DNA from 3 places in the Rummeliibacillus sp. JY-2-4R genome. Region 2 is predicted to be linked to each of the others. Evidence: riboswitches for the same ligand, from Rfam matches in the RefSeq annotation. Region 2 holds a riboswitch; each other region holds the start of a gene.
What was found. A riboswitch is a leader RNA that binds a small molecule or an ion and turns the genes downstream of it on or off. The one in region 2 is predicted to bind cobalamin.

Region 1 (4,289 bases), 230 kb from region 2:
GGATTTGTTAAAATGTTTTGATATTAGTCTACCCGGAATTTTAGATTTAAAAACAAAATTAGATAATAATTCATAGTTTATAGATAAAATAGAGACAAGACATTTATAGTTAACTGTTTAAAGTTATCATGTGAAATGAATGAAAGAAGGGGTACTTATTTTGATATTAAAAGATGTTTGTCAATGTGAATACACGAATTCACTTAAACTAGAAGCTGATTATTGTGCAGATCCAATTTGGTGCAATAATTGTGGCTGGAATCTAGATATTGATGACTTCCCACTATCAGATGAACTTCAAGAAGAATTATTCCAATGGACACTACAATATAAGAAAATGCCAAAAGATAAGCATAATAAAATGGGACTAAATCTTACTGAAAAAGTAAAAACGGAGTTAGGTTCAGATTTTACAATTGTGTTTAAAGCTGACAAATAGTTTTCAAAAAGAGTTGTTTAATGAAGAGATGTATTGAGAAGCATGCTTTATTTTTACCTGCGTAACACTTTTTATTATCCCTATGTATAGTAAGAATATCAAAGGGATGATAAGGAGGAATAACAATGCAAAACATAGAAGTTCAAGTGGAAAAATGGTATAGAGAAAATGTAAATCAAGAAGAGATTGATAGAAAAGTTATTGCCACGCTAGATTATGTAAAGAGAACCAGATCCGAAATGAAACACTTTATGATTTTTGTATATGAATTTGTTAAACCGCAACCAAAAAAGATTGAATCACGTAGAATATTTTTGGATAGGATTTTATTTCAAGAAGAACCGCACTATACTAAAGCGCAAAATTCTATCAGATATAAAGAAGTGATGAAAGATTATCAAGTAGTCAAAAAATTAGTAACAGAACAATTCAATCAACACTCAATGCTTATTGACAGATATTATGTCGATTTTAATGCAGCGGATGGTTGTCTTGGGGTAATCTGTTCTGCATATGTTTAATCAATTCAAGCATAGAAATTACCTTAGGCTAGGGACTTTTTTTAGTCTGTAGTTTATTTGTTATGCAATGAAACGTTATAAAGGGTCTGATTATATTCCTATAAATAGAATAAAATAGGTATATAGTATATACTCTCCTGTCATATTATTATATTATGTAAGAATACTGTTAGAAAGGAGTGGGCAGCTTTTTAGCAAGATAATTAAGCTTATTTCTACATTCATGTTTTGTAAATCTAAATAACTGAAGATTCTATTAAACAACTAGATAAAATGAACGTAGAAATAAAATATGGAGGGAAAAAGGTTGAAATTGATGAAATTTTTCGTTTTACTGAGCGTCCTATTAGTGAGTACGCTACTTCCAACCAATACATTTGCAGCGACGAAAGAAATGTATTATCCCGTTGCAGGGACAGCCAAAAATTCTCCTGGGATTTATAAAGCCGTTCCAAATGGAAAGTCTTCTGCTGTATTGAAGGAAAAAGTTTATACTTTAGTAGATGCAAAAAAGCCACCGATTAAATTAAATGATGTAAATTTCTTTTTAGTAAATGGTAAATTAGCAGATACCTCGCAATATGATCCATATTCAGCAAATGTAAAACCAATTCGTGATGTACAAGCAGTTGGAAAAGATGTATATTTTACTAAATTTGTATTTGATAGTATCTATGCTGGTAGTTGTGGTGGCGGTGGAGCTACTATTCTTGAAATCTATAAACGTGCAAGCAATGGAAAAGTTAGTAAGGTTGTAACAGATAAAGTTTCCTCAGATGCTAAAAATGCATTTGTCATAACCGGCAATTCTATGTACTATGCAAAAATAGTCAACGAAGCGATGGGGAATTTTACAATTGTTAAGTCTTCTTTAAGTGGAAAAAGTAAACAAACCCTTCAAAAAGGTGTAGACGACTTTTGGGTTAATAAGAAATCAATTTATTTTGTAAAAAGCGGTAAGTTATATCGTATGGATTTGAATGGGAAAAGTTTAAAATCAATTACTTCCAAAGAAAAATTATATGGTAATACTGGTTGTGGTGAAGGAAATTATTCAGTATCCAATAATGGTATGATAATCAGATCATATAGCGATAATAGCAACTATTTCTTAGATTTTACAAAATTAACGATTACAAAACTTGCAAAAACAGTCCAAGGCAATGTATTAGACGTAGACCTTCAGAGAAAACGCTTAATTGCTATTACTTATGGTGATAATGAGGCGAGTGTTTATGCTCTTTATGATTTTAATGGTAAACGAATTAAAACTTTAAAAAGCTTTAATTGGGATAAAGGACCACAATTCTATTCTGTAGATGTTAAAACAGGACAACTTTTATATATAGAAGATTCTCGATTAAAACAAATTAAATTTTAAAATGTAATAGTATTGCATTCACACTACTACTCTAGTATCATTATTAATTGAAAATTCAATAAAAGTATAAGGTGCCCGAATTTTTAGGGAGAATAGGGAATGAAGTAAAATCTTCAGCGGACCCGCCACTGTAGGGGAATCGTTTGTCGGAAATGCCACTGGATTAAATTCTGGGAAGGCCCGATGAAATCATGACCCCGAGCCAGGAGACCTGCCTTATAACTTGAAATGAACAGATGATGGAAAAGTCTGCGGTTTATTTGTGATGCAAATAAACTGCAGGCTTTTAATTTTTATTCGGGAGAGATGAAAATGAGCTTATTACAAGAAACTATTGAAAAAATTGAAGACTTAGACAAAGAGATGATGTTAAAAGCAAGACAAAGAGTGGATAGCCTCATCAAACCACCGACAAGTCTAGGGAAATTAGAAGAAATTGCAGTTCAACTTTCAGGGATTACTAGAGAAATATTCCCTAAAATTGATCAAAAAGCTGTCATTGTTATGGCAGCGGATCACGGTGTTTATGTAGAAGGCGTTACAAGTAATCCGCAAGAAGTAACATTTGCTCAAACTCTTAATATTGCAAAAGGAATCACTGGAGTAGGAGCTATCGCAAAAATTTCTAATGCAAAAATCGTAACAGTTGATATCGGCGTTAAGGAAGAAATCACAAATGATGCAGGTGTCATCAACCGAAAAATTAAAAAAGGAGCAGGGAATATTGCCCAAGGACCTGCCATGACAAGAGAAGAAGCAATCAAAGCTTTAGAGGTAGGCATAGAAATTGCAACTGCAGAAATTCAAAATGGTACCAATTTGCTAGCCACTGGAGAAATGGGTATTGGTAATACCACGCCAAGTACAGCTATTCTATCTGTATTAGCTCAAATTGACCCAGAAGGAATTACCGGTAAAGGAGCCGGACTTGGTCAAGGCGGATTAGCACATAAAATAGAAGTAATAAGAAAAGCCATTGAAATAAACCAACCAAATCCACATGACGGCATAGATGTCCTAGCGAAAGTAGGGGGCCTAGAAATTGCTGGAATGGCAGGTGTCATGCTAGCAGCTGCAGCAAACCGCGTTCCAGTAATTGTTGATGGTCTAATCTCCACAGTCTCAAGCCTAATCGCAACAACTATCGAACCAAAAGTAAAAGACTATCTAATCACATCCCATGCCACAGACGAACCAGGCGGTAAAAAAGCAAGTGAACTACTAGGCAAAGAACCAATGCTCAAAATGGATATGTGCCTAGGCGAAGGATCTGGAGCTGCCCTAGCCTTCCCAATCATCGAAGCCTCATGTAGTATGATGAGAAATATGGCTTCTTTTGAAGAAGTAGGGATGGAGATTTAATTTTTAGCAAATTGTTAATTAAAAGTAGTTTATAAAGTTGATTGTAAAGCGAGAAAACATAGTTTGATAAAGTATAGGGTATTGCAGTATAAAAAATCCCAATTTCTTAACTAGAAATTGGGATTTACTGATTTATTAAAACGAGATACAATTCTCTGATTATCGAAATTCGTTGTGAATAGGTGTAAACAAATCCTCATTCGTATTTCTAACGATTGAAAAATTATCAACATTATAATGGCCATGAAGAATTTCGTTATGGTGAAGAATAATTTGACTTGCAGATAAATTTTTTGAATCAGAAGTCGAATGACCATCTCCAACTAATGTAACATCAAAATTATTGACTGTTGCCGTTCGAACAGCTGTATCAATACAATGCTCTGTTTTACATCCCATAATCACCAGATGCTTAACACTATTTTTATTTAAATGTTCTAGTAATGGAGTTTCATAAAAAGAATTTGTAGCAGCTTTATCAAATATGGTAGCAGCAGATGGAACTTGAATATCCTTATGTATTTGAAACCCAAGTCCTTCTCCCTTTGAAACATCTAAATCTCGTATAAAAACAATAGGAATGTTC
Region 2 (4,289 bases):
TGGAATTGCCAAATTGCACTATGGATTAGTTCAGCTTGTCGAGTGAATGATATTAAAATACTTATCAAACTACTAATGAGAAAAAAAGTAGGTATGGATAACATTTTCAAATAATATGACAAAGGAATTTTAGCTACAACAACTGTTATAAAACTCATTACAAAAAATGTGATTAGTGAAACTAGCTCGTCTTTGACAGATAATGAAAATAATAATAAAAAAATAGCAAATATAATTTTTTCGACTGGATGGATCTTTGCAAGTCGATTGATATAAGCGTATTGATCAATGAGTAGCATGGTTACCTTTGCCTACTTTTCCTTCTGATTTTTTATGTTTTCCACGAGAAAGTCCGATAAAATATCCGATGAATCCAGCACCAATAGCAGCTTGTAAACTGAACAATAAACTTTCAATTTCGCCACTTGGTGGTTCCCAAATACTTGAAAACCATGGTTGATAATTTATATCAATTTTATTAATTGTAGCCTCAGCTTCAGCATCAGCACCACTGAATTCAGCGCCCTTTTGAAAAAGCAAAGGGAAAATCGCTAATATAACAACAATTGCAATTAAGAGAAGATTTTTTTTCATTATTGTTGTGCACCTTTCTTAAATACTTTTAGCGCATTTAATTCTGCTAAGTTGTATTTTTGTAAAAAATTCATAATCACAACAGTCAGAATACCTTCACTCACTGCTAACGGAATTTGTGTAAGAGCGAAGATACTACTAAATTTAGTGAAAGAGGCAATGAAGCCACCCACTTCTGATGGGAAAGCAAGTGCTAATTGGATTGATGTGACAACATACGTACCCAAGTCACCAAGAGAAGCAGCTAAAAATACCGCAAATGAGAATGATAACCCCAATTTGGCCACTCCTTTATATACACCATAAGAAATAAGCGGACCTACGATTGCCATAGAAAATGTATTTGCTCCTAAAGTCGTTAAACCACCATGTGCTAATAACAAAGCTTGAAATAATAGAACAATAAAACCAACAATGCTCATTGCAAATGGACCAAACAGAACAGTACCAAGACCTACACCGGTAGGATGAGAACAGCTACCTGTTACAGATGGTATTTTCAGTGCAGATAAAACGAATGCAAAGGCTCCTGATAAACCTAGCATCATCTTAGTTTCCGGATTTTCAATAATTGTTTTTCGAATTGAACGGAATCCAATGACTAAAAATGGAATAGTTATAGCCCACCAGAAAATGGCCCATTCGACAGGTAAAAATCCTTCCATGATGTGCATGGCAAAAGCAGGTTTTGGCACGATCATGATTGCCGTAAGAAAATAAATAAGTCTCCAATTTAATAATTTTTTTACTATTTTCATGAATTTTTCCCTCTCTATTCGTATTCATTTGTTAGATAATATTTGACGCCACCCCTTTAATACTTTGTAGGACATAAAAAAACACTTCCTCGAACTGAAGAAGTGTAAACGAATAGTAAACCAATACCAAATGTAAAAGCATATCTATTCTCACACCTATCCTCGTAGGCTGAATCGAATCCACACTTTTGGCAGGTCTCCTGGCTTAGAGTCATCATTATGTTCTAACCTTCCCATCGTTGACAGTGGCATCTAAGAACAAAACTCGTCTTTACAGTGGCGGGACCGCGTTTGTATTTCACAAACTTCCCTATTAAGCTAAATAAACTAATTTAGCACCATAAAGTTTATTGAATTGTAAGATTACTCCCCAAGTGTATCATTTTTATATTTTCAATTCTACTAAATTTTTTATAAATAAATTTTTTTACAAAAGATGAACATAGAAAAGTTAAAAGTTTAAATTACTAACAAATTAAGTACATAAAACTCATATAAATTGTTTGATTCAAAAAAATATATTTGAAATTATTAAAAAATGGTATATGATTGTTTTAAGTTTTAAATTTACTAAATTATACAATTTCATAGAATTTTAAAAGTGCCTTTATAAGAATATAAGGGATAATAGGGAAATCGGTTTAAGTCCGATGCAGCCCCCGCTACTGTTACATGGATGAAATGATGCGTACTCACTGGTCGAAGTTAGTGACTGGGAAGAGATCAGAGTAAAGTGAAGTGAAGCCAGGAAACCTGCTTTTAAATGTAATGTATGATACTTTTCGGAGGGAAAGGTAAAGACTAATAAGCAGATTGTTGTTATGTACATATGATAATTTTCTGAATTCTCTAGTTTTTAAACCTTAATTCTTTGAATTAAGGTTTTTTTCTTTCCTTTTCTAAAGAAAATTTTTGAATTGGAGGATTTATATGACAACTTGGAATTTAGCTAGTATGAAAAGTCATTTATTCATTTGTAATGGAAGTTCATGTATGAGAAAAGGTGCTGAAGATATAACAGTGGCAATTCGAGATGAAATTGCACACTTAGGTTTAGATGAACAAATTCATACAACAAGAACGCGTTGTAATGGAAGATGTAAGGATGCTTGTATCGTTATTGCTTATCCGCAAGGAAGCTGGTATAAAGCATCGACTTCTGAAATAGGTCGCGAAATTGTAAGAGATTGTATTACACAACATAACAAGCAAAACACAATCTACCAAATGAAAGATGGGAAAATGATTCTGAACCCAAAAGTTGCCTCCATAACTGGAATTGATAAAAGCAAATAAAGTGAAACTTCAGTCAGTGGAAGGTTTTATCCCCACTGATTGTTAATCCCGGTCTACTGTTTCTAAGATTTCAAGTGTATGCTTCAAATCAATCGACAGTACGAACTCTATTGGTTCAACTAACTTTGTGCAAACGCATCAGTAAGTTTCATTGTATCTCATCAAAAGGGCGTTTACTGGTATTTGACCCTCATATATTTTCTATATAAACCCTTCAACTTGGGGTGAAGGTCTTACTGTCGGTTAATGCGGGATAAATCATATAGGGAGTGATTACACGTGACAAAACAAGGAAAACTATATGTCGTTGGTTTTGGACCTGGGGATTTTAAACATATTACAACAAGAGCCGTTGAAGCCCTTCAAGATAGCGATTTTATTATTGGTTATAAAACGTATGTAGAACTCGTTCAAGATTTAATAAAAAATGAAACAACTGTCATCAGTACTGGAATGACAGAAGAAGTATCCAGGGCGCAAGAAGCCGTTCGCCAAGCGGAAGCTGGTAAAAAAGTAGCTGTAATCTCAAGTGGTGATGCAGGTGTTTATGGAATGGCAGGTTTGGTATATGAGGTTTTAATCGAAAAAGGGTGGTCGGAAGCAAATGGGGTTCCTATAGAGATAATTCCTGGGATTTCTGCTATTAATTCATGTGGTTCATTACTTGGCGCTCCGATAATGCATGATTCTTGTACTATCAGTTTGAGTGATCATTTAACTCCATGGGATCTAATCGCTAAAAGAGTAGAAGCAGCAGCAATGGCCGATTTTGTTATTGCACTGTATAACCCTCGAAGCGGAAGAAGAACACGCCAAATTGTAGAGGCACAACGAATTCTACTTCAGTACAGATCTCCTGAAACACCAGTTGGTCTTGTAAAAAGCGCTTATCGTGATCGTCAACATATTATCATCACAAATCTAGCGGAAATGTTAGATCATGATATTGGTATGTTAACAACAGTTATTATTGGGAATTCTTCAACTTTCCTTTATGACAATAAAATGATTACTCCTCGTGGTTACCAAAGAAAATACACATTGAACACAGAGAAACAATCTTTAAAACCACATCAACGATTAAAAGCAGAAGCAGAACCTTGGGCGATGGATCAAGAAACCGGTGTTCAACGAGCGCAATCTTCTGTTGCAGTTGCTGAAAAAGTAACAAATGTTCAAATGAATGAAGCTGTAAACCCTTCATTACCAAAAATTAGCTCGTATGAAATGGCGATGGAAGCATTAAAACGTGTAACTGGAGAACAACCCAAAACTTCTCAGTACGTACATCAAAACTTTGAAGAAATTTTCGAATTAGCCGTAAGTCCGGGTGTAGCAAATAAAAAATTCACACCTGAACAAATGATGACATTAGCAATGGTAGTTGGAGAAAAAGGAACAATGGAATATACACCAAATCATCAAATCGTATTAAAGATTCCAACTTCAAATCCAGAGAGCATTACGAATAAGCTACAAGGAGTTGGATTCCTACTATCACCAGTTGGAGATGTACTGACATTAAAAGCATGCGATTTCTGTGACGGTGAAAAAACGGGTGGTATTCCTTATGCAGAAGAAATACAAGAAAAATTAGGTGGCGTTCAGTTACCGAAAGAATTAACAATTGGCTTTAATGGA
Region 3 (4,289 bases), 1.6 Mb from region 2:
CAGGTAACCAAATCACTAAATTGGCAAAATCTCTAGAAGCACGCTACCGCGAAGCGCTTGGATTAGATTCAGATATGCCTGAAGATGGTTATCACGGCAAAGATATTATCAAAATCGCAGAAGAATTATCAAAAGAATTTGGGAAAGATGTCTTAGAAAAATCAGAGGAAGAACGTTTTGAATTCTTCCGTGAACACGGTCTAAAACACGAATTCGGCAAACTTCAAAAAGATTTAAGAGACTTCCGTGTAGATTTCGATGTATGGTTCTCTGAAACTTCTTTATATAAAGATGGTAAAGTTCAAACTGCACTTCAAAAACTAAAAGACAATGGTCATGTTTTTGAACAAGACGGTGCTACTTGGTTCCGTTCAACTACGTTTGGTGACGATAAAGATCGTGTATTAGTTAAATCTGATGGTTCATACACATATCTAACACCAGATATCGCATACCATGAAGATAAATTAAATCGTGGTTTTGATAAGCTGATCAATATTTGGGGAGCTGACCACCACGGCTATATTCCACGTATGAAGGCAGCGATTGAAGCACTTGGCTACAACCGTGACACATTAGAAGTAGAAGTAATCCAAATGGTAAACCTTCTACGTGACGGCGAAAAAGTGAAAATGTCAAAACGTACAGGAAACGCAGTAACTCTTCGTGAATTAGTAGAAGAAGTAGGCCTAGACGCTGTACGCTATAATTTTGCAATGCGCGCAGGTGACACACACTTAGATTTCGACTTAGATCTAGCAGTAAAACAATCAAACGAAAACCCAGTGTACTATGCTCAATATGCACATGCACGAATTTGCTCTATCTTACGTCAAGCAACAGAAAAAGGCTTCACACCTTCAACTGAACATCTTGACACATTATCATCAGAAAAAGATATAGAAGTATTGAAAAAAGTGGGCGATTTCCCACAAGTTGTAGCAGATGCAGCTCGCGTACGCGCACCACATCGTATCGCAAACTACATCCAAGAACTAGCAGCAACATTCCACAGCTTCTATAACGCAGAAAAAGTACTAGACGCGGAAAACAAAGAACGCTCTGAGGCACGCCTTGCCCTAATCACAGCAGTCCGCACAACAGTAGCAAACGCACTAAAACTAATCGGCGTATCAGCACCGGAATCAATGTAGTGCTGAGGCGGCTCGTTCAGACCCGAAAATCACATAAGCTTTCGAATCGAAAACGTCCTTTCAGTTTTCGACCGAGAAAGCGTTGTGACTCGAGGGTCTAGCCGCCGAAGCCGGAAAAATGTAAGTACTTCAACCGCTCATTAAAGCGTAATAAAAAAGAATGATCTATAAATAAAAAAAGGACATCGCATATTTTAAATAATATGTAATGTCCTTTTTTGCTTCATTTGTATTAAATACATTCTAGTCTTTTTCCTCTTCAGTAAAGGAAAGTTCGCTATCTTTATATGGTATATGTTCTACGAAAACCTCTATTGCATTTCCGTTTGCATCTTTTCCGATTCTTTTATAAACATACTTGTCCTTCGTTACTTCTGTTAACTCAACAATAGATTTGGTTCCTTTGGATTTAGATATGAGGATACGAAAATTACCATCATTCGTTATAAAGAAAAACCCATAATCGCGACTCTGTTTTGTTGTTTTATCAAAGAATTCATATTTTGATGTTTGTGCATCATATTTTGCAAGACCAATAAAACCTGCATTTTCTTTTGTTAAATCATTATGATTTTTATCATAAACAATGGTTCCTTGCCAAGCAGTACTTCCAAGAATCCTTGAAATTCTCTCACCCTTACTTAATGAAGCTTCCTCATTTCCCTTTACTTCTGAACTAACCGGTATTTTTGTTTCATTTGCGGTAATATCCTTTTTGTCAAAAACCTGCCATTGACATGCGGATAAAATCATTACACTTGCAAGAATAACGACCATCAATATTCTTTTCATATTTCACCCTCCATATTTTACTATCAGTACCACTGTTACCGATTTTTAGACTTTTAATACTTTTAAAATATTTACTTTTTAAACTGAGTGGATGGAGGTAAGGGGAGGGGGTCTAAATAATCCTAGTAAGTCTAAGAACAGCTTGAGTAGATCTAATCCATGCTCGAGTGGTTGTAATCCTGCGCGAGTATTTCTAATCCAACCCAAAATACTCTACTCCCAAGACATAAATAACTACTTTCCATTCCACACCTTCCACAAAAACCAAATATTCGGTATAATGAAAAAGTAATTGAATTGATCAATACGGTTCTCAGGGATTATTTTTGTTTCTGAGTAAAAGGGGAAATCGGTGAAAATCCGATGCGGTCCCGCCACTGTAAGTGCAAGCAAATCGTAATGCCACAAAGACATTGCTTTAATTGGCATGAAAGCACAAGTCAGGATACCTGCCGTATTTAAAACCACCGTTACAACTACGAGGATAGATTAGGTGTTTAGAGTCATTTTATATGTCTGTAAACTAATCTCTCGTTTGTACGGGAGATTTTTATTTTTATAGGAGGCTTTACAGTGAAGAAAATATGGCAACTTGGGTTTATGCTTGTAATGGCATTCATTTTATTAGTTGGATGCAATCAATCAAGTACTCAAAAATCAGCAACTGACAAAACAGAAAAAACAACGCAATCTACTGAAAAAACAGCTACATATCCAATGACAGTAAAAGATGCATTAGGAAATGATGTGGTGTTCAAAGAAGCACCGAAAAAGATAGTATCACTGATTCCTAGTAATACTGAAATATTATTTGCCCTTGGTTTAGATGACAAAATCGTTGGTGTAAGTGACAACGATGATTACCCAGCAGCTGCTACGAAAAAGGAAAAAGTAGGCGGTATGGAATTTAACGTTGAAAAAGTTTTAAGCCTAAAACCAGATGTGGTTTTTGCACATGAATCTAGTGCAGAATCAGTAAAAACAGGATTACAACAATTAAGAGATGCAGGGATCAACGTCTTTGTTGTAAAAAATGCAGCAAACTTTGAAGAAACTTACCAAACGATCGAACAAATTGGTCAAATTACAGATCAAACAGAAAAAGCAGACAAAATCGTTGCTGACATGAAAGCAAAAGTAAAAGAAGTACAAGAAAAGACTGCTAAAGTAAAACAACGTACTGCATTTGTTGAAACTTCAGATGAACCTGAAATCTACACAGCGGGTAAAGATACATTTATGGAAGAATTCTTTAAACTAGCAAACATCAAAAATGTAGTAGATGATCAATCAGGTTGGTTTAAAATTGATTCAGAAGAAATCGTAAAACGTAATCCAGATACAATCATTGTTATGTACAATTACGTTCCAAATATCATAGAAAAAGTGAAGAAACGTCAAGGCTTTGATAGTATCACTGCAGTCAAAAATAATGCAGTTGTACAAGTCGATGCCAACTTAACAAGTCGTACAGGTCCTCGTCTTGCTGAAGGGTTAGAGGAAGTAGCGAAAGCTGTTTATCCAGAGGCATTTAAGTGAGGAAAATCTTCGTAAGATATATCGTGTCCATTGCTATTCTTGTCTTAAGCATTTGGCTTGGTATATCGATTGGTTCTGTAAAGGTTCCGATTAGTACGTTATGGAATATGGGAGCAGATGAAATAGCAACCAATATTTTATGGAAGATACGTATGCCTCGTGTCATATTAGCAGGTCTTGTGGGTGCAGCATTAGCGATTGCTGGTGCTGCCTTCCAAGCATTGCTAAAAAACCCGCTTGCAGATCCATATACGTTAGGAGTGTCATCAGGTGCCTCTGTAGGCGCTGTAATGACGCTCTTTTTCAGTATTTCGACCCCTATTTTAGGTATTTACACATTACCCACTTTCAGCATGATAGGGGCGTTATTATCATTACTTATCGTTATAGGGTTTGCTAAATTGGTCGATCGAACGATGAAAATGGAAACCCTTATTTTAACAGGAATTATCGTAAGCTCATTTTTAAGTTCCATCATATCCTTAATGATTGCTTTAACAGGAGAAGAACTTCGCCAAATTATTTCATGGTTAATGGGAAGTGTCTCCATGAGAGGGTGGCCATATGTGAAGATGATTTGGCCGTTTATTGCAATCGGCACAGTTCTTATTTGGATAAACAGACGTGAACTGAACGCTATTGTTTTTGGTGAGGAACGTGCAAAATATTTAGGAGTAAATGTTAAGAGAAGTAAGATGATGTTATTACTTGGTGGCTCCATGTTAACCGGTTCAGCTGTTGCAGTATCTGGCACGATTGGATTTGTAGGGCTAGTAGTACCACATATGACCAGGTTATTGTATG

Region 1: another riboswitch for cobalamin. It lies ahead of cobT (nicotinate-nucleotide--dimethylbenzimidazole phosphoribosyltransferase); the one in region 2 lies ahead of ACWV26_RS09325 ((2Fe-2S) ferredoxin domain-containing protein).
Region 3: another riboswitch for cobalamin. It lies ahead of ACWV26_RS01825 (ABC transporter substrate-binding protein); the one in region 2 lies ahead of ACWV26_RS09325 ((2Fe-2S) ferredoxin domain-containing protein).

The regions. Positions count from the first base shown of each region.
Region 1 is NZ_CM132623.1:1,702,049-1,706,337, forward strand. It holds gene ACWV26_RS08250 (hypothetical protein) at 161-439, shown strand; gene ACWV26_RS08255 (hypothetical protein) at 565-960, shown strand; gene ACWV26_RS08260 (hypothetical protein) at 1,268-2,341, shown strand; cobalamin riboswitch at 2,394-2,574, shown strand; gene cobT (nicotinate-nucleotide--dimethylbenzimidazole phosphoribosyltransferase) at 2,654-3,703, shown strand; gene ACWV26_RS08270 (cysteine hydrolase family protein) at 3,863-4,289, opposite strand, start outside.
Region 2 is NZ_CM132623.1:1,927,533-1,931,821, forward strand. It holds gene cbiQ (cobalt ECF transporter T component CbiQ) at 1-299, opposite strand, end outside; gene ACWV26_RS09315 (energy-coupling factor ABC transporter substrate-binding protein) at 286-594, opposite strand; gene ACWV26_RS09320 (energy-coupling factor ABC transporter permease) at 594-1,352, opposite strand; cobalamin riboswitch at 1,526-1,710, opposite strand; cobalamin riboswitch at 1,935-2,127, shown strand; gene ACWV26_RS09325 ((2Fe-2S) ferredoxin domain-containing protein) at 2,283-2,648, shown strand; gene cobJ (precorrin-3B C(17)-methyltransferase) at 2,928-4,289, shown strand, end outside.
Region 3 is NZ_CM132623.1:363,775-368,063, forward strand. It holds gene argS (arginine--tRNA ligase) at 1-1,154, shown strand, start outside; gene ACWV26_RS01820 (DUF4822 domain-containing protein) at 1,398-1,946, opposite strand; cobalamin riboswitch at 2,237-2,417, shown strand; gene ACWV26_RS01825 (ABC transporter substrate-binding protein) at 2,520-3,485, shown strand; gene ACWV26_RS01830 (FecCD family ABC transporter permease) at 3,491-4,289, shown strand, end outside.